Regions from separate parts of the Brevibacillus sp. M2.1A genome, predicted to be linked through region 2. Evidence: riboswitches for the same ligand, from Rfam matches in the RefSeq annotation. Region 2 holds a riboswitch; the other holds the start of a gene.
What was found. A riboswitch is a leader RNA that binds a small molecule or an ion and turns the genes downstream of it on or off. The one in region 2 is predicted to bind FMN.
Positions count from the first base shown of each region.

Region 1 (15,613 bases), 3.9 Mb from region 2:
GCAGGCAATACCCGCACGGATAGAAGCAGGATTACCAGCCATTGTTCCTGCTTGATACGCAGGGCCGAGTGGGGCGACTTGCTCCATGATTTCCCGACGACCGCCATAAGCGCCGATTGGCAGACCGCCACCGATAATTTTGCCCAATGCAGTCAGATCAGGCTCGACTCCGAGGAGGTTTTGTGCGCCGCCATAGCAGAAGCGGAAGGCCGTGATCACTTCATCGTAGACGATAAGGGCGCCAGCTTCGTGCGTAATGCGGTTAACCTCTTCCAGGAAGCCAGGCTCAGGTGCCACGATACCGAAGTTGCCGACAATCGGCTCAACGAGGACGCAAGCCGTTTCGCTTCCCCATTTGCTCATAGCTTCTGCGAATGCTTCGATATTATTAAAAGGTACGGTAATGACTTCGCTGGCAATGCTTTGCGGAATACCTGCACTGTCTGGAATCCCCAGAGTAGATGGCCCCGAGCCGGCAGCAACGAGCACCAAATCAGAGTGGCCGTGGTAGCAGCCTGCAAATTTGATGATTTTGACACGTCCGGTATAGGCACGTGCTACACGAATGCAGGTCATGACTGCTTCTGTACCGGAATTGTTGAAGCGAATGCGCTCCATCGAAGGGATTGCTTCACGGATCATGTTTGCAAAGGTAATTTCCCATGGAGTAGGCGTACCGTACAGGGTTCCATTGGCAGCCGCTTCGCAAATCGCTTTGGTCACATGTGGATGTGCATGGCCAGTAATGATGGGGCCATATGCTGCTAAATAGTCAATATATCGATTGCCGTCCACGTCCCAGAAATACGCGCCCTGGGCACGTTCCATCGTTACGGGTGCTCCCCCGCCTACGGCCTTGAAAGAGCGGGAAGGGCTGTTTACCCCGCCTAGAATGACGTCGAGTGCTTGCTCGTGCAGTTGCGCGGATCGTTCACGTTTCATGCATATTCCCTCTTTTCTTTTGGAACTACCTCTTTTGGAAAAAGTCCTTCATTATCTTACCACAGCTGTTCAACAAGTGGATATGAACGGAGAGCTATAGATGAAGGAAAGGAAAAATGATACAATTTTCAAGCAAATCACTCCAAGGGTAAAGGCGGGGTCATCATGAAACTTGAGTGCATCTCCATGAAAGGAAGCGGCAAAAGCAATGAGGACGCCTATGTGATTCAGCAGGTCAAACATGTGTATGCGGTCATCGATGGCACTACGTCGCTGATCCCGTATGAGAACGAAGCAGGGCAGACAGGAGGAGCTATCGCGGCTGACCTTGTAAAAAAGCAGTTGGAAGCAATGCCGGAGGATGCAGCTTTGCACAATTATTTGGGGACGATAAACGAAACCCTTCAGGAGCAGATGCGGCAAAGTGGCATCAATCTTGAGAAAAAGGAAGCATTGTGGGGAGCGGCCTGTGCAGTCGTTCGTGTAGGAGATGCCCATATCGAGTATGCGCAGTTGGGTGATTGCATGATATTTGCCGTTTATGATGATGAGATGGTAAGACCCCTGACGCACACGCAAGTCAGCCATTTGGAACAGGCCGCCTTGGCGAAGTGGGAAGAAGGAATCAACGAAGGATCGTGTACCCGAACAGAGCTGTACGAACGATGTATGGACATCCTGATCCATAACCGCTATCAGGCGAATGGACCAGGAGGCTACGGCGTGTTGAATGGTGATGTTGCCTGTCGGGATTTTATCGAGTATGGACGCATGAATCGAGTTGGCGTGAAGGCATTGGTGCTGGTAACGGATGGTCTTTTCATGCCGAGAACTATAGGTGGAGCACAGCCAAAGTGGGAAGAAACGGTGCTGCCGATTGTACATAAAGGGCTGCAACGTTATACAGACGAGCTCATCACTCTGGAAAACAATGATCCCGAATGCCTCCACTATATCCGTTTTAAAAAGTCAGACGACAAAACGGGCATGATTCTTTATCTTCAATAACAGTTTGGTGCAGTTTGCCTTTTGCACAATTCGATTGGCTCATATACACTACAAATGGTATTTAAGCGAAGAAAAAAGGACGGTTTTCCATGATTCAGGTAAATCATTTACAAAAGGATTTCCGCATTCATCAGTCCAGACCGGGCCTTGGTGGTGCTTTTCGTGATTTGTTCAGTCGAGAGTACAAGACAGTAAAAGCGGTGGATGACCTTTCCTTTACAGTAGGGGAAGGGGAAATGTTCGCGCTGATTGGGGAAAATGGTGCCGGAAAATCGACCACGATCAAGATGCTGACGGGTATCTTAACCCCGAGCGATGGCGAAATCGTCATCAACGGCTATGTGCCTTTCAAGCAGCGGGAAGAGTACGTTCGATCCATCGGAGTTGTTTTCGGGCAACGCTCTCAGCTTTGGTGGGACCTATCTCCGCTAGAGTCCTTCCGCCTGTTGAAAAGTGTTTATAAGGTTGACGAAGTAGAAGGAGAAAAATGGCTGGAGCGTTTGATTGAAGAGCTGGAAATTTCTCCGTTCGTCAGTCAGCCAGTGCGCAAGCTGAGTCTCGGACAGCGGATGCGCTGTGAAGTGGCTGCTTCGTTGATTCATAAGCCACGCCTGCTGTTTCTCGATGAACCGACAGTTGGACTCGATGTCCTCGTTAAACAAAAAATCCGTGAGTTTCTCCGCAATCTGAACGAGACGGAAAATATGACGATCTTGTTGACGACTCACGATGTGTCAGACATCGAAGCACTCTGTAAACGGGTGCTTGTCATGGACAAAGGAAAGCTGATCTTCGATGGTTTACTGAATGACCTCAAGGAAAAATGGGGCAATGGCACAGAAGTGTCCTTTCAAATGAAAAAGCGCACTTCAGCAGATGCTCTTCGTCAGGCATTGGGCGAGATGCCTTGTGAGATCGAGCAAATCAATGACTTTACCCTCAGTGTAAAAGTAGCGCGAAGTCAAGAAATGTTGCCCTTTGTGTTGTCGACGGTCATGTCCTCCTTTGAAGTCAGCGATGTGAAAATCGAGGAGACGAGCACAGAGGATATCGTTCGCAACATTTATTCCTCAGACCAAGAGGTAAGAAGCCATGCGTAAGCTTTATATGGAACTCATCCGCATGAGGTTTTTGACGATGCTTGCCTATCGTGTGAACTATTACAGCGGGATCATTATCTACGCGATCAACATCGGTGCGTACTACTTTTTATGGGGAGCGATCTACGGAGGTCAACAGCAGCTGGGCGGGCTTACGGTGGAACAGATGACTTCCTACGTTGCGATTGCTTGGATGTCGCGGGCGTTTTATTTTAACAACATCGATACGGAAATAGCCCAGGACGTCCGAGAAGGCAAGGTCGCGATTGAAATGATACGCCCTTATAATTACTTGTCCGTGAAAACGGCGCAGGCTTTTGGGGAAGGGATCTTTCGTTTTCTCTTTTTCGCGGGTCCAGGCATTTTCCTTATCAGTCTGATCATTCCGTTCAGCTTCCCTGCGACAGCAACTGGGTGGGGACTGTATTTGATCAGCTTGATGTGTGCGTTTTTGATCAATACACAAATCAATCTGGTGACAGGCTTGCTTACTTTCTTCCTGTTCCGAAACGATGGCATGATGCGAGCCAAGCGGGTCGTGGTGGATCTGTTGTCTGGTCTCGTGCTGCCGATCAGCTTTTTCCCCGGTTGGGCGCAAACGGTAATGGGGTATCTTCCATTTCAGGCGGTCAACTACTATCCGAGCTTGATCTTCACAGGTGCGATTACAACGGAACGCTCCTGGGAATTGATCGGTTTTCAGGTGGTTTGGATGTTTGTCATACTGGTTCCCATCTTGGTGATGTGGCGTCTTGCCCGCAACAAGCTGGTTGTGCAAGGAGGGTAGAGCATGCAAGACATGAGACATATTTTCAGTATTTTTGCCGACTACCTGAGCCAGTACTTCAAGACGAGACTTGCCTACCGAACAGATTTTCTCGGGGATTTTGTGTCCAATCTGGTTTCTGAGTTGATCAATCTTGTCTTTATTGTTGTTGTGTTCACCCATGTTCCGCTGATGGGGGATTGGACGCGTGACGAGATTATCTTTATCTATGGGTTCTTTTTGGTTCCATACGCGTTATTCTCGATGTTCTTCGGTTTTTGGGACTTCAACGAACGGTACATCATCCGGGGCGAGATGGATCGCATCCTGACGAGACCGATCCACAATCTGGCGCAGGTGTGCCTCGAGTCGATTGCGCCAGACCGCATTTTTGGCGTCATAACCGGGATCATCATCATGGGGTATGCTGCCATTCAACTCGATTTGTCGTTTTACTGGTACGACGTGTTCATCTTTATCGGGCTCTCGATCAGCGGGGCACTGATTTACGGTGGCGTGTATACCGCGATTGCCGCGGTTAGCTTCTTTTCCGACTCGCGGACAGGGATTGCTCCGATGATCTACAACATCCAGCAATATGGGCGCTATCCGGTAGACGTGTACAACAAGGCTATTCGCTTTGTGCTCACCTACGTGCTGCCGTTTGCTTTCGTAGGTGTTTATCCGGCGGCTTACTTTTTGCGCAAGGAAGTCTGGTACACATATGCGGCAATGACGCCGGTAGTGGCTGTTATTTTCTTCGGGATTGGGCTGTTGGTCTGGAACTGGGGAGTCACGAAGTATCGGGGAGCGGGTTCTTGATTATTTATAATCCGAAGTCGTTGTGAGGTAAAAAAAGACCATCCCGGCTGCAACCGGAACGGTCGGTACAATAGGCGCTTCCCGCAAAGGGGTGCGGATCAATACTATGTTGTGAAATAGACCGCAGAGCTGTCAACTCAAGGGCGGTCTATTTCTTTTTGGTCAAGGTAACTACCAAGCCGATCTCACCCGCTTTCTATGGGGATGAGCCGCGACCACCCTTGAGGAGCCGATTCTATTGTACAAGCGAATGATAGCATAATGTGCTCTCTAGTTAGCAAGTGTCTTTTTTATTCGCTATTCGCACTAAACACATCGGAAAAATAAATAAGAAGTGTCGCTTTGGCAGTTTCCTCTATTGTCAAATCAAAAAACAGCAGTATAATATGCTGTATACAACTACACATTCCTTCGGGGCAGGGTGAAATTCCCGACCGGCGGTGATCATGCTTTACGCATGTTAAGCCCGCGAGCCTCCCGAGCGTAAAGTTGCGACGGAGTGCAGGATCTGGTGTGATTCCAGAGCCGACAGTACAGTCTGGATGGGAGAAGGATGACGACAGTACGTTTATCACACGTGCTTGTTTACCTGTGCAAACGGGATGAGAACGTAGAGGCCAGCCCTCTTGTTTCTTGTACCTTTTATTTGCGCATGGTTTTGTCATACGCTTGCAAATGCCCTGTGGAACATAGCCACAGGGTTTATTCTGTTTGTGTAACAAGACGTGTGAGCATACAACGACTGTTGCCATTCCTCAAGAAGGAGTAGAAAAATGAGGAGATGGTAAACATGAAAGAAACAGCGCTGCATTCTTCGCGCACACGTGCAACCCAAAAGCTGGTGACGATTCCCATGCTGGCGGCCGTTGCATTTATTCTGCAGTATCTCGAGGTTCCCGTACCACTGATGCCAAGCTTTTTGAAGCTCGACTTCAGCACACTCCCGGCATTGATCGGGGGACTCATGTACGGACCTGTAGCTGGCATTATTATCGAGGTACTGAAAAATACACTGCACATGCTCTTCAAAAATACAGATGGCCTTTTGATCGGTGAACTCGCAAACGTCGTAGCAGGATCAAGCTTTATTTTTGCGGCTGTCTACATGCAGCGTCTGGGCCAAGGCAAAAAAGGCTTCCTGACTGGTCTCGCTCTGGGGACGGTTTTGATGACGATCGTCATGGCTGTGGCAAATGCATATGTGCTGTTGCCTGCGTACGCTGTGCTTTATCAAATGCCGATTGAACAGCTCTTGACTATGTTCAACGCGACAAGCATCTGGTCATTGGTTCTGTACGGAATCGTGCCGTTCAATCTCTTCAAAGGTGTTATGATTTCAGTGGTCGCGTATCCGATCTACGTGAAGCTCGGCTCCAGAATCGCTGCGCGTACCAACAATTGACAACCACGACATGACTCGCTAATATGTTAACTTAATAGAAAGTTTCAAAAGGCTATGAAAGGACCCGCAGCTATTCCCACGTTACAGAGAGTCGGCCCTAGTCTGGAAGGCTGATACGTAAAGGATAACTGCATCCCATCCTGAAGCCGCTGGTGAAGAGCTTAGCCGGATGCCCACCGTTATCGGGTTATCGAGAGGACTATGGCGTATTGCTATGGTCAATCAGGGTGGTACCGCGGAAGTTAATCCTCCGTCCCTTTTTGGGATGGGGGATTTTTTGCATTTTACGTAAGAACAAAAAGGAGCGTAGACGGATGAAAGAGGACAAAGCGTTTGTAAAAGAAATTACACCGCAATCGGAGGATTTTTCGCGTTGGTACATCGATGCCATCAAAAAGGCGGATTTGATGGACTACACACCGGTGCGCGGCTGCATCGTTTTCAAGCCGGATGGCTTTGAGCTATGGGAGCGAATTCAAGAGGCGATGAATAAGCGCTTCAAGGAGACAGGGCATCGCAATGCCTATTTCCCGATGCTGATCCCCGAGTCCTTCTTTCAAAAAGAAAAAGAGCATATCGAGGGCTTCAATCCAGAGCTGCCTTGGGTAACAGAGGCTGGGGGCGAGCCGCTAGAGGAAAAGCTCGCACTACGTCCAACCTCCGAGACGATCATCGGGCATATGTACAGCCAATGGATTCAGAGCTATCGGGACCTGCCTGTATTAATCAATCAGTGGGCAAACGTGTTTCGCTGGGAGAAGCGGACAATGCCGTTCTTGCGGACATCGGAATTTCTCTGGCAAGAAGGCCACACGGCACATGCGACAGAGGAGGAAGCTCGTCAGGAAACGATGCAAATGCTGGAGATTTACCGAGAGGTCGTTGAGCAGGAGCTGGCCATTCCGGTTTGGAAGGGACAAAAAACACCAAGTGAACGCTTTGCGGGTGCTGTTGACACGTATTCCATTGAAGCGATGATGAAGGATGGAAAAGCAGTGCAGGCGGGTACCTCGCACTATTTGGGCGATAAATTCGCGCGCGGCTTTGAAATCAAGTTTTTGGATCGCGACAATCAGTTCAAGTACGTTCACACCACATCATGGGGCACCTCTACGAGACTGATTGGTTCGATGATCATGGTGCATGGCGATGACCGCGGTCTCGTGTTGCCGCCTCGCATGGCTCCGACGCAGGTGATTATGATCCCGGTCGGTCCGATGAAGCTGCGCGAGAAAGTCATGGAGGCGTTTGATCCGCTCTTTGACGAAATCAAGGCCGCAGGAGTGCGTGTCCGTGCTGATCTTCGCGAAGAAACACCAGGCTGGAAGTTCAATGAGTGGGAAATGCGCGGGGTTCCTCTGCGTCTGGAGCTCGGCCCACGTGACGTGGAAAATGGTCAAGTGATTTTGGCTCGACGCGATACAGGGGAGAAGGTGACGGTTTCACTTGAAGGTATCGCGCAGACCGTTGTTCAACTGTTGGAAGAGATTCAGCAAAATATGTTCCAAAAAGCACTAGCATTCCGTGATGAAAACTCACATCTGGGGATCGACACACTGGAGCAGCTATCCGCTCATATTGCCAAAAACGAGAGCGAAAACAAAACGAGCGGATGGGTGTTAGCTGGCTGGTGTGGGGATGACGCTTGTGAATCGAAGATCAAGGAAGAAACCAAGTTCACCTCTCGCAACATCCCGTTTGAGCCTCCTGTACAAAAGAAAGTCTGCCTTTGCTGCGGCAAAGAGTCACAGCATAGTGTCTGGTTCGGACGGGCGTATTAATCAAAAAAGGGTGTGTCCACGCTTTTGCGGCAGGGGCACACCCTTTTTTCAACTAGCGTCCGAGAATCCAATCGGTAAAAGCTTGCACATCCGTAAAGTGGTAGTCAGGCTCGGGATCGAATTTTCCCGACTTTTGTGTAACCAAAAGCCAATCCACACCGACTGTTCGCAAACCAGCGGCACGACCAGCCAAAACATCAGCATCACTGTCACCTACGAAAATGGTTTCCGCAGGAGTTGCGCCTAGCTGTTTCATAGCAGTAAAAATACCTTCTGGATGAGGCTTTGGATGTGTGACCTCATCCCCTGTAATCACGACGGAAAAATACGAATCTAATCCCCATTCGCGAAGGGAGATGTCAGCGCTTTTTCGTCCTTTTCCTGTTACGATTCCCATTTGGATATCGGCTGCGTGAAGTTCGTCGAGCATCATTCGGATATTTTCCGGATTTTGTACGCGGGAGTGTTCATCTGTGTATACACGATAAAAATGTGCGAAGGCGTTGTCATGCGCATGTGGGGGAAGCTTGCTTTGCAAGATGCCTGTCTCTGTGGGGCCAAAGAGAGCTACAATCTGCTCGTCCGTATAATGCTCTTGTAAAAACTGCTGAAAGGTGGAGCGAAAAGCGGTGAAGATCAAGGGGAGGGTATCGGCAACTGTGCCGTCGAAATCAAACAAGATCGTCCGCATTGGAGTCCTCCTTTGATTAGAAAATGAAAGAAAACCATCGTATCTGATGGTTTTCTTGGTGACTTACTCATCCGAATCATCAAAAGGATCATCTGAATCATCTGTTGGATCAGCCGGAGTCAATGGGAACAAGATGTCGAAAAACTTGAATTTTCGACGGCCAGATTCCTTTTTGAACCCTTTGTACTTTTGCAACAGCTCAGAGATGTCTTCCACAAATTGATTACGTTCTTCTTGACTCAAATAAAATTCAGTCAAATTAAAAGCGAACGTATTTTTGTATTCCTTCCGAACATCCTGGTCGCTTGCGACGAAGCGATTGAGCGTTCGCATGAGGTCCTTTTCCGTAGTACGAAACGGAGTAAACATGACATCACTTAATTGTTGAGCGTTTTCTTCAATCATCAATTGAAGCTTGACCTGAATGACCTTGGCAACAGGCTCATAATATTTCTCCACAATGGAGCCTTTTACCCGGGTATCCACTTGCTCGAGCAGTCCAACACGCACGAGCTCTTTCACATGGTAATGTAGCCGTGCTGCATTTTCGCCTAGTTCTGTAGCGATTTGTTTGGCCGTTCTGGGCTCCAAATCTTCAAAGAGTTCCAAAATTTTAACCCGTTCCGCTATAGCAAGCGATTTTAGCGCTTCTGGATCTGTTACTTCAAAAAACTCTTTCATGCGAATTCACCATCCAACTGACTAGGCAAAATTTTATTTTTTTTAATTCTATCCTTTTCTGAATCAAAGCGCAACTTGTATGCGGATGAAGTGACTACTAGATTGTGGTAAAATGGGACCAGCGAAAACAGGATATTATCGAGAGGAGGGAAAAGTTTGACGGCAGTAGGACAAGCTGCACCTGCATTTACTTTGCAGGCGAGCAATAATCAGACCCTCTCACTTTCCCAATTTCATGGTCAAAATGTAGTGCTTTATTTTTATCCGAAGGACCAAACGCCAACATGTACCACAGAAGCATGCGACTTCCGTGACTTCCATTCAGGCTTTGCCGAGCTGAATACAGTTGTTCTCGGAATCAGTCCGGATTCTGTGAAATCGCATGATAAATTTATCGCGAAGCACGAATTGCCTTTTCCGCTTCTGTCAGATCCTGATCACCAAGTGGCAGAGGCTTATGGCGTGTGGGTGTTGAAAAAAATGTACGGTCGAGAGTACATGGGCATTGAACGCACGACGTTCGTCATCGACAAAGAAGGCAACATCGCAAAAGTATGGTCAAAAGTAAAAGTCAAAGGACATGTGCAGGAAGTGCTTCAATTTATTAAGGAAGAGCTTCAATCCTAACGTTTATTTCGCAATGGGCGAATGGAGGAAAACAGATGAGTGTATCCACGGAATATGTTGTACAAAGCTTTTGCCAATTGGCGAACATCCCAAGTCCATCCGGCAATACGGAAAAAGTAATGGCCTGGGTTGCACAAGAGTTAGAAAAGCTTGGCGTTTCCTATAAACGGACAAACAAAGGGGCAATCGTTGCAACAGTAGCGGGGGCCCATAACGAAAAGGCAAGACTCTTGACCGCTCACGTCGATACACTGGGCGCGATGGTAAAAGAAATAAAGAGCAACGGGCGCTTGAAGCTGACTTTGATCGGTGGCTTTGCATTCAATGCGATTGAAGGAGAGCACTGCGTTGTAGAGACTAGTAGCGGTCGTCTTGTAACCGGTACCATTTTGTCCACCAAAGCTTCCGTGCATGTATACAGCTCAGAAGCGGGGAAAGCTGAGCGCAATGAGGCGAACATGGAAGTCCGACTGGATGAAAAAGTTACAAACAAGGAGCAAGTCCTTGCGCTTGGGATTTCTGTCGGAGATTTCGTCTCCTTTGATCCGCGGGTGACGGTAACGGATAGCGGCTTTATCAAGTCCCGCCACATTGACGACAAAGCAAGCGTAGCTGTACTGCTGGGGGTTCTGAAGGAGCTGAGTGAATCCGGCGTGAAGCTGCCTTACACCACGCACTTTTTTATCAGCAATAATGAAGAGATCGGCTACGGCGGCAATTCCAGCATCCCCGATAACGTGGTGGAGTACCTGGCTGTCGACATGGGCGCTATTGGGGACGGACAGACGACAGATGAGTATTGCGTGTCCATTTGTGCGAAGGATTCCACAGGACCTTACCACTACGGATTGCGCAGCCATCTGACCAAGCTCGCACAAGCGAACGGTTTGAACTATCAAGTAGACATTTATCCCTACTATGGTTCTGACGCAAGTGCTGCGCTGAGAGCAGGATATGACGTTGTCCATGGCTTGATCGGACCGGGAGTAGATGCATCCCACTCTCATGAACGTACACATAAAGAAGCGCTCGACAACACGGCGAAGCTCGTGATGGCCTACCTTCAATCAGAAGAAATGCAAGCATAGGAGGGCCGTATGAGCAATATGTATCAATGGGCTGACTACTATGATCTCACGCAACGCGGTGTCGCGGGTGATGTTGACTTCTATCTGGAGCAAGCCAAGCAAGCAGGCGGAAAAGTGTTGGATCTTGCTTGCGGCACCGGAAGAATCAGCATTCCGATGGCGCAGGCTGGCATCGACGTTACCGGAATTGACCTTTCCCAGGATATGCTGGCGAGGGCTCAGGCAAAAGCAGAGGAACAAGGTGTGACATCCGGCTTGAGGCTATTGCAAGGGGATATGCGCGCCTTTGATCTGCAAGAGTCATTTTCGCTGATTATGATTCCTTTTCGGTCGTTTTTGCATCTGTTGCATGTTCAAGAGCAAATGAAGGCATTGACCTGCATTCGCAAGCATCTGGCTCCAGGCGGGAAGTTCATCATGAACGTGTTTGTGCCCAAGATTCATCATTTTTACGAGGAAAATGAAAAAATGTCCTTGCGTGGCACCTACCCACTCCCGTCAGGAGAAGAGGTTGCGATGTGGGATTATACCCGCTATGACCATTTTCAGCAACTGTCCGAAGTGACACGCATATACGAGCGTACGGATGCACAGGGAGTTGTGACGGAACGGGTGAAAGGTCGATTTACTCTCCGCTACATATTCCCTGCGGAGCTCCATCACCTGCTTCGTTTAAACGGCTTGAAGGTCACACAACGATACGGTTCTTTTGCAAAGACACCTTTTGACTCAAATAGCTCAGAATTGATTCTGGTCGCAGAACCTTTGTAAACGGAACCTGTGGAGGGGATATGGAATGAAGATTTATACAAAGTCAGGGGATAAAGGTGAGACGTCGCTGGTTGCAGGTGTCCGCGTGCCTAAGTTTGCGGACCGTGTAGAGGCGTACGGTACATGCGATGAAGCCAACTCGCAGATTGGATTGGCACTGGCTCTGTTGCCTGCGACAGAAGAGTGGAAGGAATTGCAGGATGTTTTCCATGTCATTCAGACAAAGCTGTTCCATGTAGGAGCTGAGCTGGCGACGCCAGAAGGCAAGAAGGTAGGTTGGCCAATTGCAGAAGAGGATGTTACTTTTCTGGAAGAGCAAATTGATATGCTAGATGCAAAGTTGCCTCCGCTCACCAATTTTATTTTGCCTGGCGGACATCCAGCAGCGGCTGCCTTCCATGTTTCGCGTACGGTCGTCAGACGTGCAGAGCGCAAAGCAGTTCATGTGGCACAGCAGGAGCAGGTAAACCCGTCTGTGGTCAAATACCTCAACCGATTGTCCGATTATCTGTTCGTTGTGGCTCGTCATATAAATAAAGAGACAAGTGCAGTTGAAAAAACGCTCCACGAATAGGCAAAAGCCCCCTGGGATTAAGCAGGGGGCTTCAACTTTTTATTAGGCACGCAGGTAAGTGGAGATTCCCGGAAGAAAGTCGATTTTCTCTGTGTGAAAAGTATCGTAGAGAAGCTTTCCGTCCTTACATGCGTTTCCTTCTAGCAGCATAGTGAGCTGCGTGTTGGTAATCGGGAAGAATGGAAATCTCTCCATTATATTTACCACAGGCTTCATGAAAGCAAGGGGAATGTGAATTTTATTGACCTTCCGTTTTCCGATTGCCTCGCCAATCTTATCTAGGATTTGCCCGTAGGAGAGTGGTTCGGGCCCACCTGTTTCGTAAATTTGATTGGTTGATTCGGGTCTGCTCAAGGCTTGGACGAATACATCTGCCACTGTCTTGCGAGCGACTGGCTGTAAAGGGTAGGAGCCATCGCCAATGACCGGTGTGACAGGTAACCGGACCAGATCGGCGAGCATGTTCACGAATTCATCCCCAGGACCAAAAATGACAGATGGACGGAAAATGACGTACGGAATACCGCTTGTTTGCACAAGCTGCTCCGCTTCATATTTGGTTCGGTGATAGGCGCTCGTGGCGTTTTCGCGTGCGCCAAGAGCACTCATATGGACAAAGCGCTTGATTCCAGCTTGCTTGGCGGCCTCCAGTACATTTTTTGTACCCTCTACATGGATACGAGAGAAGTGAATGTCTTTCCCCGGTTGTTCGCGAATAATTCCGACGAGGTGGATGACAGCATCGCAGCCTTGCATCGCTCTCATCAATGATTCTTTATCAAATAGATCGCCAGTCGCCTCCGTTATATGTGGATTGGCGGTTTCGTTGTAGGGAAGCTTACCTGTTGAACCAGCTCTGGTGAGGCAAACCGTCTCATATCCTTCTGCCTGCAAGCGCTCGAGTATACCCCGTCCAACAAAACCTGTGGCACCAGTCAGGAATACTTTCATGGAAAACCTCCTCCCGTTAAATACTTCCAGACTCATTGTACAACAGTTGTAGTCTACGGTGCTATCGATCACTGTGTTGACCAAGGCGGTATAATGTAGGGAAAAGGGGGATATATTTATGGCACAACGCAAAGTACCTGTTGCCGACATTTTGGATAATTTGCAGCAGCTTTATCCGGATGCGCACTGTGAATTGAATTATACAACCCCGTTTGAACTTCTCATTGCGACCATTCTTTCGGCCCAATGTACAGATAAACGGGTGAATGAGATTACCGCACCCATGTTCCAGCAGCTAAACCAGCCGGAGCATTACCTTCATTTGACACAGGAAGAAATGGAAGAGCATATAAAAGGGCTCGGGTTGTATAAGAATAAGAGTAAAAACATTTTAGAGACCTGTAGAATCTTGTACGAAAAATACAATAGCGAAGTTCCACAAACGCACGCCGAGCTCGAAGCATTGCCGGGAGTAGGGAGAAAGACTGCAAATGTCGTTTTGTCCAATGCATTCGGGATTCCTGCGATCGCGGTGGATACGCATGTATTCCGCGTAGGAAACCGGTTAGGTCTTGCGAATAGCGACAATGTGGATGAAGTGGAGCGTCAGCTCATGAAGCGCATTCCAAAAGAGAAGTGGACGGATGCGCATCATTGGCTAATCTGGCACGGCAGACGTGTATGTTCGTCGCGCAATCCGCAATGCGGTAGCTGTACCCTTCAATCCATGTGTAAGTTTGCACAGGCGGAAGCCAAAAAGGCCAAAAAACCTGCAACTAAAAAGCCAGCAAAAGCAAAGGGATAAACTTGATTTTCCACTTCTTTCTGTTCAAATCGGCTGAATGGATATTGACAGTTTTCGCCGACTAGACGTACACTTATTTATAGTAATTCTAATCAATGACATTAGAGAAGCTTGTTCTTTTGTCTTGCGAAAGACTGTGGGGTGTAACAAGATGGTACAACGTGTGGAAAAAGCTGTTGAAATCCTGAAGAATACCGGGGTTCGCATGACACCTCAGCGCCATGCAATTTTGACCTATTTGCTGGAAACGATGACTCACCCGACGGCTGACGAAATATATAAAGCCCTTGAAGGCAAATTCCCGAATATGAGCGTTGCAACGATTTATAACAATCTACGAGTCTTTAAAGATGCTGGATTGGTTACAGAGCTCACTTACGGGGATGCGTCCAGCCGATTTGATGCCAATGTGGAAGAAGATCATTATCACGCGATCTGTTCTTCCTGTGGTGCAATCAGGGACTTCCACTTTCCGTATTTGCGGGATGCAGAAGTAGCTGCTTCCAAAGACATCGGCTTCAAAGTAACCGGACATCGTATGGAAGTTTATGGCGTTTGTGATTCCTGTCAAAAGAATCCCCACTAAGAATGTATTGGATGGATGAGCACCTCCTGCTTGAATCGGATAATCCCGGTGATGCAGGAGGTGTTTGTTTTTGGGGGACATACCCCTTTCTGTCGATATCTGTAACCTTTTGGCTTCTCGTACGTCTTCTTCTTGGTAGGAAGCTTGTCCGTGAATTACCAGAATACAAAAGGTTGTGAATGGATTGAACCAACGCTATGATCGGAATAATGAGTCAAATCATACAGCCCAAGTCAGAAGACAGGCTTATGTACCGGGAAGCAGGTGGAGATTATGAGCAGGGAGTCAGGTAGAGCTCTGCGACCAAGACGAAGAAAACGAAGGGCTTTTGGCAGGCTGATTTTGTTGAGCTTTTTCTTGTTGGCCATCTTCGGCAGCATTTACTGGTTTTTTGTACTCCGTGCCTCGACTGAGCATGTGCAGCCGTATGACGGTGATAAAAATGTAATTGTATACGAAGGCTCGCGAAAAGAGTCCACGTATTTATTGGAGTCAGAGCAAATATTGCTGCCCTTTGATTTCATTAAGGAAAACATTGATTCTGCGATTTTTTGGGATGAGCCAACACGTTCCGTTATTGTCACCACGAAGGATAAGGTGCTTCGGATGGAGAGCGGAGAAGTTGTCGCCTATCTGAACAAAAAACCTGTGGATTTACTCGTTCCGGTGAAAGAGGTAGACGGCACACGCTATGTCCCGTTGGATCCATTGGAAAAGCTATACCCTTATTCTTTTGAGCGAAAAGCAGATACGGGTGTCCTGGTCGTCGAAAAAGAGGGCTACGAAATCCAGCAAGCGAAAGTGATCGCTGCCGAGGAAAAACAAGCGGTCCGTACCGGGGCTTCTCACCGAACCCCGATTGTAGCAGAGCTGTTTGCGGGTGAGGTTGTCAACGTTCTTGGCAAAAAGGAAAACTGGTATCGCATTTTAACCGCCTCTGGTGTAGGAGGATTTATTTCAGAGAAAAGTATTGAAATGACGAATGTGCGCAAAGTCCAGTTGGAGCACACGACTGCTA
Region 1 is NZ_JABSUY020000001.1:1,681,471-1,697,083, forward strand. Features, by position in the region: gene HP567_RS08255 (glutamate-1-semialdehyde 2,1-aminomutase) at 1-942, opposite strand, end outside; gene HP567_RS08260 (protein phosphatase 2C domain-containing protein) at 1,108-1,950, shown strand; gene HP567_RS08265 (ABC transporter ATP-binding protein) at 2,040-3,050, shown strand; gene HP567_RS08270 (ABC transporter permease) at 3,043-3,837, shown strand; gene HP567_RS08275 (ABC transporter permease) at 3,841-4,638, shown strand; FMN riboswitch at 5,042-5,196, shown strand; gene HP567_RS08280 (ECF transporter S component) at 5,429-6,040, shown strand; gene proS (proline--tRNA ligase) at 6,355-7,821, shown strand; gene HP567_RS08290 (HAD family hydrolase) at 7,874-8,512, opposite strand; gene HP567_RS08295 (winged helix-turn-helix domain-containing protein) at 8,576-9,193, opposite strand; gene bcp (thioredoxin-dependent thiol peroxidase) at 9,350-9,820, shown strand; gene HP567_RS08305 (M42 family metallopeptidase) at 9,856-10,908, shown strand; gene HP567_RS08310 (class I SAM-dependent methyltransferase) at 10,918-11,679, shown strand; gene HP567_RS08315 (cob(I)yrinic acid a,c-diamide adenosyltransferase) at 11,705-12,253, shown strand; gene HP567_RS08320 (complex I NDUFA9 subunit family protein) at 12,296-13,204, opposite strand; gene nth (endonuclease III) at 13,323-14,009, shown strand; gene perR (peroxide-responsive transcriptional repressor PerR) at 14,161-14,595, shown strand; gene HP567_RS08335 (glycosyl hydrolase family 18 protein) at 14,869-15,613, shown strand, end outside.
Region 1: another riboswitch for FMN. It lies ahead of HP567_RS08280 (ECF transporter S component); the one in region 2 lies ahead of ribD (bifunctional diaminohydroxyphosphoribosylaminopyrimidine deaminase/5-amino-6-(5-phosphoribosylamino)uracil reductase RibD).

Region 2 (15,613 bases):
GCCTAGTATGGACAAGGTACCAGAAGGGCCATTGGGAGAATCGATTAAGTATGGACATAAGTTAATGAATGAAACGAGCACAGTGATCCCTGAATACACAGGAAATAAGCTTTCCTGCTCCAGCTGTCACGGTAATGCAGGAATGGATGCGACCTCCCCATTAACGGGTGTCACCGCAGTCTATCCCCAGTACATTCCAAGGTCTGGAAAAGTGATTACTATTGAAGATCGGATCAATGGTTGCTTTCAACGAAGCATGAACGGAAAGCCATTGCCTTACAACAGCGACGAAATGAGAGCGATGGTTGCCTATCTGACATATATCTCAACAGATGTACCAGTAGGAATTAAAGAGCGCCCGTGGATAGAGAAAAATGATATGAAGACCGTACCTCAACCGAATGTGGCAAATGGAGAAGCCCTCTTCCAAAAATCGTGTTTACAATGTCATGCTGCTGATGGTTCAGGTACAGGTCCAAACTCTGGCCCAGCACTATGGGGGGATAACTCCTTCAATATTGGTGCAGGCATGGCTCGAATTTCCAAAGCGGCTGGCTACATTCAGCGTAATATGCCTTTAGGGGAAATGGGTGGCATCAAGCAAGGCTCGTTAACCGATCAAGAAGCAGCGGACCTAGCTGCCTATATTTTGTCCAAGCCACGTCCGGACTTTGCCAAAAAGGCACAAGACTGGCCAGCCGGAGGAGTTCCAAAGGATGTGCCGTATGAAGTAGATAGCGCCAAGAAGAAGCAATAGGAACTCAATATCGAACCCCAAAAAGGGGGCTGTCCCAAAAGTTATAAAATGACGGAGGGATAGTCCTTTTTTTGATAAAATGGAAGGATCATTCACGACTATTGTCAAAAATGGAGGCACAAAATGAGCAGAACCTTTCAAAAAGGCATTATTTTCGATATGGACAACACCTTGTTGCAATCCAGGATCGATTTTACCGAGATGAAGCGGGCCATATTTCAGCTATGGGTGGACAATGGGATCGTTTCCCCAACATTTGAATGGGAAAAGCATACCGCATCACAGCTCATTGAGATCGGGCGAAAAGCGGAGCAGATGACGTCAGAGTTGGAGCAAGCGATGTGGGATGCAGTAACCACGATCGAGAAGGAAGGGATGCATGGTGCCGTTCTGGAGCAACACGCGGTAGAAGTGCTGGAGGAGTTGAAGAACCGCTACCAGTTGTATATCCTGACCAACAACGCGTATGCTGCTGCAATGGAGGCTTTGAACGAGACGGGAATCGCCTCCTACTTCGCTGAAATCGTCGCCCGCGAGCAGATGACGACATTGAAGCCATCTCCCTCTGGCGTTCACTATATTCGCAGCCGAAAGCCAGATTGGCCTGTTTCGGCCTGGACGATGATCGGGGATTCGTGGATCGATGGCAAGGCGGCCTGTGATGGACAAGTTGCTTTTATTGCCTATCAAGGGAATGAGTTGGACATGGAGCGAAATGGTGTTGTGCCAAGAGCGTACATCAATGATTTGAAAGAACTCCTGACGGTCCTCGAAATGTGCGAGCAAGAGTAAAAGTGCACTTCTCCAATAAATGATTACAGACAATAGCGAAAAATATGCTATACTTTGCCTAACTGAATACCAGCCTTCAGGGTAGGGTGCAATTCCCGACCGGCGGTAATGACGAACGCACGTCTGAGCCCGCGACTCGCTATCGAAGCAGTTGATAGCGACTGACTTGGTGCAAATCCAAGGCCGACGGTACAGTCCGGATGGGAGAAGGTATTTGGAACGGCCTGTTTCGCTGTTTTTTTCAAAAAACGGTAGAAGCGAGGCTTCTTTCTGAACGCCCTGAGCATAATATTCATGGGCGTTTTTATTTTTCATAAAACTTCATAGCGACAATCTTCAGGGCAAGGTGAAATTCCTGACCGGCGGTAATGGCGTACGTACGTCTGAGCCCGCGACTCGCTGACCACGCTTGCAGCGACTGATCTGGTGAAAGTCCAGAGCCGACGGTACAGTCCGGATGGAAGAAGATTTTTTGCTTTCTTCATTTGTTTTTTCAAAAAACAGATGAGGTAAGGCTTCTTTCCCTATGCCCTGAAACGCTGTGAGGTTTCAAGGGCTTTTTGCGTTGTGCTTGGCTGGAATGATGGAACAGAAAGGAGTGCGGTATGGAACAGGACAGCAAGTACATGGATCTGGCGCTGGAGCTGGCACGATCAGCACGAGGCCAAACCAGTCCGAATCCCATGGTCGGAGCTGTGATTGTGAAAGAGGGAACCATCGTCGGAATGGGAGCGCATCTGCGGGCAGGAGAGCCCCATGCTGAGGTGCACGCACTGCGGATGGCTGGGGAAAAAGCGCAAGGTGCGACCGTATATGTGACGCTGGAGCCTTGCAGTCACTATGGGAAAACACCGCCGTGTGCAGAAGCGTTGATCGCAGCTGATGTACGTCGTGTGGTTGTAGCTACGCTCGATCCGAATCCATTGGTGGCGGGACGAGGCATCGAGATGCTGCGGGCAGCAGGAGTAGAAGTGGCGGTGGGCGTGAGAGAAGAGGAAGCGAAGGCGCTCAATGAAGTCTTTTTCCATTACATCCAAACCAGACGTCCATTTGTGACGGTAAAGACGGCCAGTACATTGGACGGAAAAATTGCTTCGGTCACGGGACACAGTCAGTGGATTACTGGTGCAGAGGCTCGGGCAGAGGTGCATGAACTTCGCAGGCAGCATGATGCAATCCTGGTTGGAGTTGGGACGATTCTCGCTGATGACCCACTGTTGACGGCGCGCAAGGGAGAGCAGTGTTTTGGGAGCCAGCCAGTTCGCGTGATTTTGGACAGCCAATTACGTACGCCGCTGGATGCCCGTGTCGTTCAGAATACAGATGCGAAGACATGGATCTTTACGACAGATGCAGCCCCAAGGGAAAAGCAGGAGCTGCTTGCAGCAAGAGGAGTTAAGGTCATCACAATGGTAGGGCCAATTCGCGTGGAAAAGGTGCTGGATACGTTGGGGGAGCTGGGGATTACCTCGTTGCTTGTGGAAGGCGGACAGGAAGTAAACGGCTCCTTTTTGCAGGCGAGAGCGATTCAGAAGGTCGTGAGCCATATCGCGCTAAAGCTGATCGGAGGAAGCGGTGCGCCCTCGCCGTTCGGTGGTCAAGGCTTTGCAACGATGGGAGAAGCAGTGCAGCTGACAAATGTCATGATAACTCCGATTGGGAAAGGCGATGTACAGATTAGCGGGTACCCACAATGGGAGGATCAGACGTAGCAGGTGAGGAGGAGAGAGCATGTTCACGGGACTGGTCGAAGAAGTGGGCGTGATGGAATCGATTCAAGGGAACGAACAGGCGAGCCGACTGGTCATCCGCGCACAGCAGGTACTTGAAGGGGTGAAGCTCGGCGACAGTATCTCGGTCAATGGCATTTGCCTTACGGTTACTTCTTATACCAATCGTCAGTTTTGCGTCGATGTGATGCCAGAGACAATGAATAAGACGAGCTTGCGCCAATTACGCAGTGGACAGCGAGTGAATTTGGAAAGGGCGATGCGGCTGGGGGATCGATTCGGCGGGCATATCGTCTCCGGACATGTAGACGGGACCGGAATAGTTGCTTCACGAGAGGTGAATGCGAATGCAGTTGTGTTCCGGATTGAGGCCAAACCGCAGCTGTTGAAGTACGTCATTGCCCGTGGATCGATTTGCATAGATGGCATCAGTCTCACCGTGGTGGACGTAAACGATAACGGTTTTACGGTTTCGATCATTCCGCATACGCTGGCGAATACAAGTCTTGCAGACAGACGACCTGGGGACTTGGTGAATCTCGAAACGGATGTCATCGGCAAATATGTGGAGCGCTTGTTAGGTTATCAAAACCATGGCGGTACAGAAAAATCTGGCGGGCTCAGTCTAGCCTTTTTGCAGGAAAATGGCTTCGCGTGAGTAGGAGGGAGAAAGTATGTTTCATCGCATAGAAGAAGCATTGGAAGATTTGCGTCAGGGCAAGGCAGTCATCGTGGTAGATGATGAGGATCGGGAAAACGAAGGAGATTTTGTCTGCATGGCCGAAGCGGCTACGCCTGAAATGATCAACTTCATGGTCACGCACGGCAGGGGACTCGTGTGCGTGCCGGTGACAGAAGAGCACGCAACTCGCTTGCAGCTGGCTCCGATGGTGAATGCCAATACAGACAAGCAAGGAACGGCTTTTACCGTGTCTATCGATGAAGGGAGCACACACACAGGGATATCCGCTCACGAGCGCTCTCAAACGGTCTTGGCGATGCTCAATGAGCAGAAGACCGCAGAAGATTTCCGCAGACCGGGACATATTTTTCCGTTAATCGCGAAGTCTGGCGGTGTATTGCGCAGAGCGGGTCACACGGAGGCGGCAGTTGATTTGGCTCGCTTGGCGGGGGGCATTCCAGCGGGAGTCATTTGCGAAATTATGAACGAGGATGGCTCCATGGCACGTCTGCCGGAATTGGTAGAGATTGCACGCCGCTTTGAGCTCAAGCTGATTACGATTGCAGACCTGATAGCGTATCGGATGCGGACGGAATCCATGGTGAAAAAGGAAATCGAAGTGCAGCTTCCGACCGCCTACGGTGATTTTCGAATAGCGGCCTATACGAACGAGCTGGATGGCAAAGAGCATGTGGCTCTCATTAAGGGAGAGATCGGACCGGATGAGCCCATTCTCGTTCGCGTGCACTCGGAGTGCTTGACAGGCGATATTTTCGGGTCATACCGCTGCGACTGCGGTCCACAGCTGCACGCTGCATTGGAACAGATCGAAGCGAACGGACGCGGCATTTTATTGTACATGCGCCAGGAGGGCAGAGGCATTGGCTTGATTAATAAGCTCCGTGCCTACAAGCTGCAGGAGGAAGGCTTGGATACGGTTGAGGCCAATGAAAAGCTAGGATTCGCCGCTGATCTGCGAGATTACGGTATTGGTGCGCAAATTTTGCGGGATTTAGGTGTGCAACGCATGCGGCTTTTGACCAATAACCCACGAAAAATCCGTGGGCTTACTGGCTACGGTTTGACAGTAGAAGAACGGGTGCCGATTCAAATGCCGGAGCATCTGCACAATAAACAGTACCTGACAACAAAACAAGAGAAGCTGGGCCACCTGCTTCATCTGCACAGATAAGGAGAGGGAATAAGCGATGAGAACATTCGAAGGACATTTGGTTGGAACAGGTTTGCGTGTAGGGATTGTGGCAGGACGTTTTAATGAATTGATCGTAAGCAAGCTGGTCGGAGGGGCCCTTGATGCCTTGAAGCGTCATGGCGTAGAAGAGGAGCAGGTAGACGTGGCATGGGTTCCGGGGGCATTTGAAATTCCGTTGATCGCCAAAAAAATGGCGGAATCCGGTCGCTATGATGCAGTTGTTACATTGGGAGCTGTCATTCGTGGCTCCACTCCACACTTCGATTATGTCTGCAATGAGACCGCAAAAGGAGTCGCGTCCCTATCTTTATCCACTGGGGTACCCGTTATTTTTGGTGTTTTGACGACAGACAATATCGAGCAAGCCATCGAGCGAGCAGGAACCAAAGCAGGCAACAAAGGCTGGGAAGCCGCAACGGCAGCGATCGAAATGGCTAACTTATCTAAGCAGTTCGCCTAATCATTTCATATGGGTAGCGAGATAGTTCAACGGGGGCTTTGGCTCCCGTTTTCTATTTTTTTGGATAAAATCACCACGGGTAGGTCAAAGTAAGAAAGATTTTCCTGAAAAAAAGGGGGATCTAACGTGAAGCCGACTGATTGGTGGAGAGCGCAGGTAGAGGCCATACAAACAAAGCGGCGCATCAGTTCGGTACAAGCGCGGCGAAGCGAACAAATTACACCTGAAATGGTAAAACAGTGCATGCAAAACGTGGATGACCTCAGCAGCTTGTCATTGAAGATGAATGACGAAGAGGTACACGTTTTTTTTCTCGATACGCTGGTGGATGTGTCCCAGATTTATGAGAATGTCTTTCTTCCGTTGCAGCGTTCCGACGGGAAAGACCCGATGCAGGTGCTCCCTTTCTCACAGGAATGTCTTCTTGACGATATGGAGACGTTGATGAGTAACTTGCTACGCGGTCATACCATCTTGTTTTTCCTGGAAAGGGATCTCATTCTGCATGTGAATACATTTCAGGTCGCGCATCGTTCCATTACGAAATCCGAGACGGAGGCGACCGTCCTTGGACCGCAAGATTCCTTTGTTGAAATGCTGGAGATCAATTTGTCCTTGCTTCGGAGAAGAATGGCTACGCCTCATCTGAAAGTATCGAGCTACTCGATTGGCACCGAGGCGCACAACAAGGTAGCTGTGATTTATCTGGACAACATCGCGAGCGCAGAAAATGTGGAGCGCGTGAAAAAACGGCTCGACAATGTCATTTACCCTGGATTTGTCGGGATGCCTGTCTTAAAGCAAATGCTGGAGGACAAGCCGTACTCTCCGTTCCCGCAATTTGGCTTGACGGGTCGGCCTGACAATGCAACAGCAGCCTTATTGGACGGCAGAATCGTGATCATGCTGAATGGCAGTCCGGATGCTGCTATCTGTCCGACTTCCTTTCTGGAGATGTTTAGCAGCCCCGAAGACTTTTACAATCGATGGTCAACGGCGAGCTTGCTGCGGATGATTCGCTTTTTCGGTTTATTTATCACCATCATGCTTACCTCCAGCTATGTCTCTGTCTTGACGTATCATCCGGAAATGCTTCCACCCGCTTTGCTGACGATTTTGTCTGAATCGCGCAGTCGGGTGCCTTTTCCGCCAGTGATCGAGGTGCTCATTATTGAGCTCGTCATCGAGATTTTGAGAGAAGCAGGGATACGCATGCCGACTAAAATCGGTCAAACAATCGGTATCGTTGGCGGTATCGTGATCGGGACAGCCTCCGTACAAGCAGGGTTAGCCAGTAATATCCTGATCGTCCTTGTTTCTGTATCAGCGCTGCTTTCTTTTGTGCCACCCAATTTTTTGATGAGTAATGCGATTCGGCTCGTTCGCTATGGTTTTATCTTGATGGCAGGCGTATTGGGCATGTACGGCCAGATGCTGGCACTGTCGTTTTTATTCGCGCATTTGCTCAATCTGACTTCGCTCGGGACTCCGTACATGACCCCGGGAGTTCCGCGTCAATGGACCGATTTGATGAATAGTCTCGTACGTGCGCCATTGAGGTTTATCGTCAATCGAAACCGCATGTCCCGGGCAAAGCAAAAGCATGTCCGGCCAGTTGGGGAGGACTAGGGAGATGGATAGAGGGAGAATTCACAGCCTGAATCCGATCCTGGTAATCGGATTGATTATGAATACGATGGTGGGGGTCAATTTACTTGGACTGGCTCATTCTGCCAGCAAACTAGGCTACAATCTGTGGTGGTCTCCGATTTTGTTGGGATGCATCGTCAGCTTAACGTTAATTCCGATGATGGCCTTGTGCCGTCGCTATCCAGAGGATAATCTGTTTCGGATTCACGAAAAGCTGTTGGGAAAATGGCTGGGACGCTGTTTCAATATCTTGATTATCGTCTACGCCATTCTGAATGTATCTACCGCCAATGAAGGATATGTCAGGCTGGTGCAAACCTCCATGCTGAGCAATCAGACAGCCACATTGCCGTTGCTCGGATTGACTTTGACGATGGTCTACATTACAAATGGCGGCATCAAATTAATCGCGCGTTTTTGCCTGCTAACCTTCTTTTTTACCGGCTGGATGGTTTTTCTTTTGCAGTACGGATTTCAAAAGGGAGGATTCACACATATTTTTCCTCTATTTAATACAGATTGGCGCAGTATAGCCGAAACCGTGCACAATTCTTACGCGAGTATGCTTGGGTATGAATTGGTTCTGTTTTTCTACCCGTATATCCAAGAGAAGAACAAGGCACACAAGCATGTGCTGATTGGGGTATGGATCGTGGTTTTGTTGTATGTCATGGTCTTGCTCACAAGCGTAGCTTATTTTTCCGAATGGCAAATGGAAAATCTCATTTATCCCATTTTGAATTTGTTTAAGGCTGTAGAGCTGTCTTTTTTGGAGCGGATCGAAAATCTCGGGATTGGTCTCTGGGTCTTCCTCATTCTCAGCACGAGTACGGGATATTTGTGGGTTGCGCGTACAGGGCTTGAAGAAATGGCAGAAAAGACTCGGCTGTGGCATCTGCTTTTACCGACCATCATTTCGTTTTTATTCATTGTGGGGCCATTATCTGTAGAAAAACAACGCTACATTTATGACAAGGTGACTGTTTACATAGCCTATGGATTGATCTTATGGCCTATTTTTTTGTTATTGCTTCATTCCTTGAAGTTCGGTAGAGGAGAGCGGGTATCATGAAGAGGGCAAGCTGGTTCATTGTTACGGTTATCCTCTTACTCAGCCTTTGCGGGTGCGGACGCGAACTCGAACGGCCAGCACTGGAAGACATGGCCATGATTGGGGTTATGGGCTTCGATTATGTAGATCGTGAAAAAATAGATGTCACCGTATCTGTACCGGTTCCCTCCAAAAATAAGGAATCCACGCAGGTGTACTCGACTTTTGCTTCGATGACGAGCGAGGCGATGCTGAATCTCGCGACAAAAGCAGAGAGGAGCATGTCTCTCTCTCAATTGCGTGTGATTTTGTTCAGTGAAGAATACGCCCGCAAAGTAGGGATCGGAAAAGTCATCCTTGATCTCTACCGCAATCCGATTGTAGGAGAAAATGTATACATTGCCGTCGTACAAGGAAAAGCGAAAGATGTCATCAAAAAAACCTATAACCATAGGCCGGAAATCAACACGTATTTGAACAGCTTGCTTCGTCCGCGAGTGGAAACGGCCTTTTCGTCTTTTGCGACCATTCACGATTTTGTTTTTATGATGACCAGCAACACGATGGACCCCAATCTTCCTTATCTCATTCAAAGTGACGGAGAGATTCAGATCACCAAGGCTGCCCTTTTTCGAGTGGACAGGATGATCGGAATGTACTCACAGCGAGAGGGGAAGCTGGTTCAGGGCTTTCTGGGAAGAGAACGCTTGCCACGTATGAGCTTCGAGTTCCAGCACGAGACGAAAACAGGTAAAAAACAAAGGGAAAAGGTCGTCTTCGATTTTGTGCGGGCAAAAACGAAAGTAAGAAGCGAAGGCAGCCTGAAAAAGCCTGTTATCCACATCGATCTTAAGGTAAGAGGAATGCTGGTAGGCTATTCAGGCAACAAGGATTTGGAAAAGCGGGCTCAATTTCGGACCTTGATTCAAGAGCTTGAGAAACGGATCAAAAAGGAAAGCATGGAGATGTTGGTGCGTTTTCAAAAGCAAGGGGTTGACCCGGCGCAGCTAGAGGAGAGCATTCGCCAAAAATATTATGGCAAATGGACACGCGAAACGGGTCTCGCCCTATATAAAAAAGCGAAATTTAATGTCAGAGTTCATGTGGATATAGTCGGTTTTGGCACACTGAAATAAGGAGCAGCAGGATACCGGTGTGGTTAGAACAGACGCTTGAATTCGCGCCAGATCGCACCCAAAGTCCGGCGATTTACATTTTGGAGCTTGCCGTATAACAGGTTCGTCAAACCGATGAAGGTGAGCTCTTGATCTTTCGTATACGGATACCAGTTGAACTCGCGTTTGCGCTTGCCCGGATCGTGGATGACAGAGATGCTGTGTGTAAAGGCTTGCAGTCCTGAAGGTCCACGATAACGGCCAATACCGCTCTGTTTGACCCCGCCAAAAGGAAGATGGGGATTGGCGTAGCTGATAATGACGTCGTTGATGCACACATTGCCACTGTCGAGCTGACGAGCTACGCGATCCGCTTTTGTTTTATCGGCTGACCATACGGAGGCATTCAGTCCGTACGGTGAGCTATTAGCCAGGCGGACAGCCTCCTCTTCGGTGGAAAAAGTCATGATGGGCAGCACTGGACCAAAGGTCTCTTCCCGCATGATTTTCATTTCAGTCGTCACGTTTGTGAGAATGGTCGGCGCGATATACATGCTGTCAGAGGAAGGAAGTCCTCCGGTGACTGAAGTCGCGCCCGCAGCCAGCGCTTCGCTCACATGCTCACGGACAATGCCGATTTGTTGGGAAGACGTCATCGAACCGACCTCGGCCTCATTCGGATAGCTTTGGCGCAATGCTTTTGTTTTTTCAGTGACTAGCTTGAGAAACTCAGGATATACCTTTTCATGGACAAAAAGACGTTCAACAGACATACACACCTGTCCAGAGTTCGTAAAAGCCCCCCACACCGCGCCATTTGCTGCCCGTTCCAAATGAGCGTCTTCAAATACGATCATCGGGTCCTTCCCGCCCAGCTCCAATTCAACAGGGATCAAATGCTCCGAAGCTGCCGCCATAATTTTTTTGCCTGTCGCAACAGAGCCTGTGAAAAATATTTTATCTGGGCGCGCAGCTACCAGCGCCTGTCCAGCTTCGCGTCCTCCATGCAGGACGGTTACGACTCCATCTGGCATAGAAACAGCGGAAAAAACCTCTTCCATGAGCAGTCCGGTAGAGGCAGTCACCTCGGAAGGTTTTAAAATAACGGTATTGCCTGCTACCAGCGCAGATAATACGGGAATGATAGCAAGCTGAAACGGATAATTCCACGGAGAAATGACCGCGACGACACCCATCGGTTTGTAGTGGATATACGATTTCTTCGGCCATAGTACGATAGAGGTTGGTACTGGCTGATCGGCCAGCATCTGATAGGCATGTTTTTCATAAAAGCTGATCGTGTCGACAGTGACGAAAATTTCGGTCATATACGCTTCCAATGTAACTTTTCCGGTAGCCTCACTAATTTTTCGGGCGATTTCTTCGCCGTGATCGACTAAATAATGCCGCAACCGTGCCAAATAGTCCAGACGCTCGGCCAACGATGTCGTGGACCAAGCTGGAAAGGCAAGACGCGCACGTGCCATCGCGTCTTCTACTTGTTCTGGAGTCGCTTCCTGTAAAGCGCCAAGCAGTTCTCCAGTGGCGGGATTTTGCATGGACAGGACTGCCATCCTAATTCACCTCGATTCAGGAGATAAAGATTCAGAAGAGAAGAGTGTATCCATCAAATGGGCAAAGGCCTGTTCAAAATGAGCAATCGCTTCTTCCGGCTTCTGCAAGTCATCGAGCAAAAATTGAAAAAGGAATCCGTCGATTGCAGAGTAGATGAGTGAGATTGCGGAGTTTTCGTCAATGGTCAACGGTGATTGTTCTTCGCGCTGCAACCGTACGAGCATACGAGAGATGAGCTGATGCAGACGGGTTCGAATGATTTTTACCTGTTCACCAAAGGCGGGAACGTACATGGCCTGTACCTGCAAGTCATACCAGAGCCGATGCAGATTTCGATCCTCTTGTAGACTACGGCACAGGACACGGGCTAGAGCTGCTGACCATTTTCCAGATGGAGCTGCGAGCACTTCGCGTTCCAACTCCTCCATAAAACGTCCCTTGTAGCTAGAGATTACAGCGAGCAAAAGCTCTTCTTTGCTTGCAAAGTAATAATGCAGAATGCCAAGTGAGACGCCAGATTCCTTGGCAATGTCGCGCAAGGAAACATGAGCATACCCTTTTTCAGCCAAACAAGCAGTCGCTTGCTCAATCAAAAATGCCCGTTTTGCTTCGGCTTTTTTTGGGGTAGTCACTTTCTCACCTCGTTTTTGGACGACTGTCCAGTTTTTCTGTTTTTATTGTATTTTTACGGATGATGTCTGTCAATGAGAGAGCTGCCCATAAAAAAGAAGCGGCTTCATTACCGCTTCTTTTGCCGCTCCCAGCGTCGTAAATACGGATAAGGATCAAATGACCAATCCGCGCCACCTGTTTCTCTGTACATCCCGTAGTGCAGATGGGGAGGGAATTTTCCTGAAGTACCAGGCTTCCCATAACCAGAACTGCCGACATATCCGATCACTTCACCCGGTTCCACGATGTCACCCGGCTTCAATCCCTTTTTAAACGAGGACAGATGTGCGAAGTAATGATACACATTGCCCATGTCACGCATGCCGATTCTCCATCCGCCATACCTGTTCCAGCCGAGTACCTCAATGACTCCGTATGCTGTGCTGAGTACGGGAGTGCCGTGACTGGCAAAAATATCGGTCCCCTCGTGGATGCGACGTCCACCCCAGCCGCGTGGCGCTCCCCATGTACTGCGGTAGCTGTATTCGTACCTCGTGGGGATAGGAAAATGCCTCTCTTCTAGGGCCAGGTGCTGGTACTTTGCATACACCTGCGCGAACTGCCTGATCGTCTTCACGGACCGATCCCGCTGGTAGTAAGACCAGAGACCAATTTGCCAATCTTCATCGGAGAAGCCGTATTGAGATAGGTAATGAATGAAAGTAGTGAGTGCATCGAGATCGTTGTGCCGATCCGCTAGCCCATCGCCGTCGCCATCCATCCCGACCCCTTGAAAAAATTGAATGGATACCGGATTCGTATCTTCTGCATCGGGGTTGAACGCACCTGCCCAACGATCGCCTGGAATGTCCACGGCTGTTAGTCGCGAGACGTTTTCTTGCTCCTGCTTCTTCTTGCGTATTTTCATGGTTCGCTCGTATTGATCAACGGCTGCCAAATAATTCCACGGGATGCCGTACATCGATTCCAAGCGGAAAAAGAGTTGCAAACGTTCTTGAAGAACCGGGTCTTGTCCTTTGGCGGACGGAGCGATTCCGGCGGCGGATTCTAGTGGCGAAATAGCTGCAACCACGCACAAGCTGATCTGAATGATTAGGCGGAAAACTCGCATGCCGTCTCCCTCCAGCTTCTAGTCTTTTGTTGTAGTTTCTGCCAGTTGGAGTGGATTATCCAAGATACTTTTGGAAGAGCTTTTGGTTGTTATTGAGGAAAGTTTTGTAAATTTGCGGCAAAAAGAGGCAGGAGCACACCATATCGTCAAAGAATTGAAATCAGGAGGAGTGTATTCCTTAAAAATCGTCATGAGGAGGCTGTGTGATGAGCAAAAAAGTGTTGATTGTAACAGGCGACGCTGTAGAGGCACTGGAGGTTTTCTATCCGTATTACCGCTGCTTGGAAGAAGGGTATGAAACGGTTATTGCAGCACCCAGCGTGAAAACCTTGCACACCGTTTGCCATGATTTCGAAGCACACAGTGAGACGTACACTGAAAAGCCAGCTTATCAGCTTCCCGCCCATGTTGCATTCTCAGACATTAACCCGGAGGCGTTTGACGCCTTGATTATCCCGGGGGGACGAGCACCTGAGCATATCAGGCTCAATGAGCATTTGAAGCCGATTGTGGCGCACTTTTTCGAGACGAACAAGCCAGTCGCAGCCATCTGCCACGGCTCCCAAGTATTGACCATCGTTCGCGAGCACTTAGCCGGTCGTGAAATCACAGCTTACCAGGCTTGCAGACCCGACGTAGAAGCGTGCGGAGCGATCTACCAAACGGAAACGCTCCATGTCGATGGCAATCTTGTTTCCGGACATGCATGGCCAGACCTTCCAGGCTTCATGCGTGAATTCCTCCATTTGCTCAAGTAAACAACCAGTCCTCCAAACTTCCGTCATTGCTGGCGGAAGTTTTTTCGTTCTGACAGATGCTTTTCATCCAGCCTTTTCCTCTGTATCATAAAGGGAAAGTATGTTCGTCTGTTTTATGTGAGGAGTGGAATTGATTGTGCTGTCATTTATCCATACAGCGGATGTCCATCTGGATGCGCCGCTTCAAATGTTGGGGGAGCGTTACGAACTGCGTCAGGATGATTTTCGTCAAACGATGAAAAGAATCCGTGACCTCGTTCGCGAAAAGGAAGCAGACTTCTGGCTCATAGCCGGAGATTTGCTGGAATACCACGGAGGAAGACGATCCACTGCGATGTTTTTACGCGATCTTTTTTCCAGCATCGCACCAATCCCTGTCGTGATCGCACCTGGCAATCACGATCCGTGGCGAGCGGATTCGTTTTATCAAACATTGGAATGGCCGGGGAACGTCTACTGGTTTACACCCGAGTGGGGCGTGTATGAATTTCCCGAAAAGTCATGCGTGATCTACGGCTGGGGCTTCGGACAGCCACATGTGTATGAGTCGCCACTCGATACGTTTCCAGGCAAATTGGGAGGGTATGCCCATCATCTGATGGTTTTGCATGCCAGTGTGCTTTCCAATTCAGGAAATGAAGAGCATCATCCGTATGCGCCTGTCACCTTGCAGCAGCTCGTACAGACGGGCATGGACTATGTTGCGATGGGACACATCCACAAGCCGGAACAATTCATGCATCCTGTCAAAAAACAACCGCTTGCCGCTTATCCAGGCTCTCCGGAAGGGCTGACGAGCAAGGAAGCGGGAGAACGACATGTTTTGTATGGAGAACTGGATCATGACGGCAGATTGCAGCTCACGGCGATTCCTGTCCAGTCACGCAAAATTCAAAAGCTGGAAATCAAAGCGAATGGAGTCGAAACGACTGAGCAGCTCATTGATCGGATGGAGGAGCAACTCGCAGAGGAAAAGGATTCCGCTATCATGCACATCACGCTGACAGGGGAACGCGCAGCCCATTTTCAGCCTCCCTTGTCTGTCCTTCAACAGCGATTTTCACGTTTTTTTGTGCTGCAGCTGACAGACCGGACCTGGCCTGATGTAGATGAGGACAAGCTGATCGCAGATGGTGGCGTCTGGGGGAGATGGCTTTCCAAGCTGGCAGAGGCGGAGGCCCGTGCGCAAAATGAGGACGAACGAGAAATCGTCAGGTTAGCGAAGCAAGAGGCTTTGGCTCGGATTGGAGGAACCATTCGATGAAAATGGAGGAGCTAGTGCTAAGGGGCTTCGGAAAATGGCAGGATGCTACCTTCCGTTTTGCTCCAGGCATCAATCTGTTTTATGCCCCGAATGAGTCAGGAAAATCAACCATCCTTCATGGGATATTCGCTGCCTTGTATGGGATGAAGCGCGATTACGTCAAATCGTCGCGATACTTGCCCGAATATGAAAAGTACCGTCCGTGGCAGAGTGGCTCGTATGAAACGATCATTACATACAAATTAGCGGGCAGAACCTATCGTCTGCACCGTCAATTGACGAAGGAACGAGAGGAGGCGCGCCTCTTTTTGGACCCGGAATGGACGGAGCTGACTGATCTTTATTTGGAAGACAGGCGCAAGGAAAGGAATTTTATTGAAAAGCATACGGGCCTTACACGCAGTCTATTTACGGATTTGACGTGGATCAGGAGAGAACCGCTTCAAGCGGCTGAGCATTTGATTCCGACCTTTACGACTGCGGAAGAAGCCAATCCGGCTGTCCAACAAATTTTGGCGGAGCTGGATCGAGAGATTGCCCTCATCGGCAAAAAAGAACGGGCCGAAAATACACTTTTGGGAAAAGCCGCTACGAAGGTGGCGCAAAAAGAGCAGGAGAAGGAAAACGCAAAGGCAGCTTGGCGAACGATCAGCCAACTGACGCTACAAATAGCGGAAGCCACAGAAGAATGCCAGCAATTGGAACTGCGCCGCGAACGATTGCAGCAGCGTCTGGATCGCTCAACTGGACAAGCAAAAGCGTTGCAGGAACGATGGCAACGAAGCTATGCTCCCGTCAGTCAACAAGACTGGTCGTGGTGGG
Region 2 is NZ_JABSUY020000001.1:5,587,919-5,603,531, reverse strand. Features, by position in the region: gene HP567_RS26715 (c-type cytochrome) at 1-757, shown strand, start outside; gene HP567_RS26710 (HAD family hydrolase) at 881-1,549, shown strand; FMN riboswitch at 1,618-1,765, shown strand; FMN riboswitch at 1,878-2,022, shown strand; gene ribD (bifunctional diaminohydroxyphosphoribosylaminopyrimidine deaminase/5-amino-6-(5-phosphoribosylamino)uracil reductase RibD) at 2,155-3,261, shown strand; gene HP567_RS26700 (riboflavin synthase) at 3,281-3,937, shown strand; gene HP567_RS26695 (bifunctional 3,4-dihydroxy-2-butanone-4-phosphate synthase/GTP cyclohydrolase II) at 3,954-5,153, shown strand; gene ribH (6,7-dimethyl-8-ribityllumazine synthase) at 5,170-5,634, shown strand; gene HP567_RS26685 (spore germination protein) at 5,761-7,263, shown strand; gene HP567_RS26680 (GerAB/ArcD/ProY family transporter) at 7,268-8,356, shown strand; gene HP567_RS26675 (Ger(x)C family spore germination protein) at 8,353-9,471, shown strand; gene HP567_RS26670 (aldehyde dehydrogenase family protein) at 9,495-11,024, opposite strand; gene HP567_RS26665 (TetR/AcrR family transcriptional regulator) at 11,031-11,657, opposite strand; gene HP567_RS26660 (M23 family metallopeptidase) at 11,765-12,769, opposite strand; gene HP567_RS26655 (DJ-1/PfpI family protein) at 12,976-13,527, shown strand; gene HP567_RS26650 (metallophosphoesterase family protein) at 13,664-14,791, shown strand; gene HP567_RS26645 (ATP-binding protein) at 14,788-15,613, shown strand, end outside.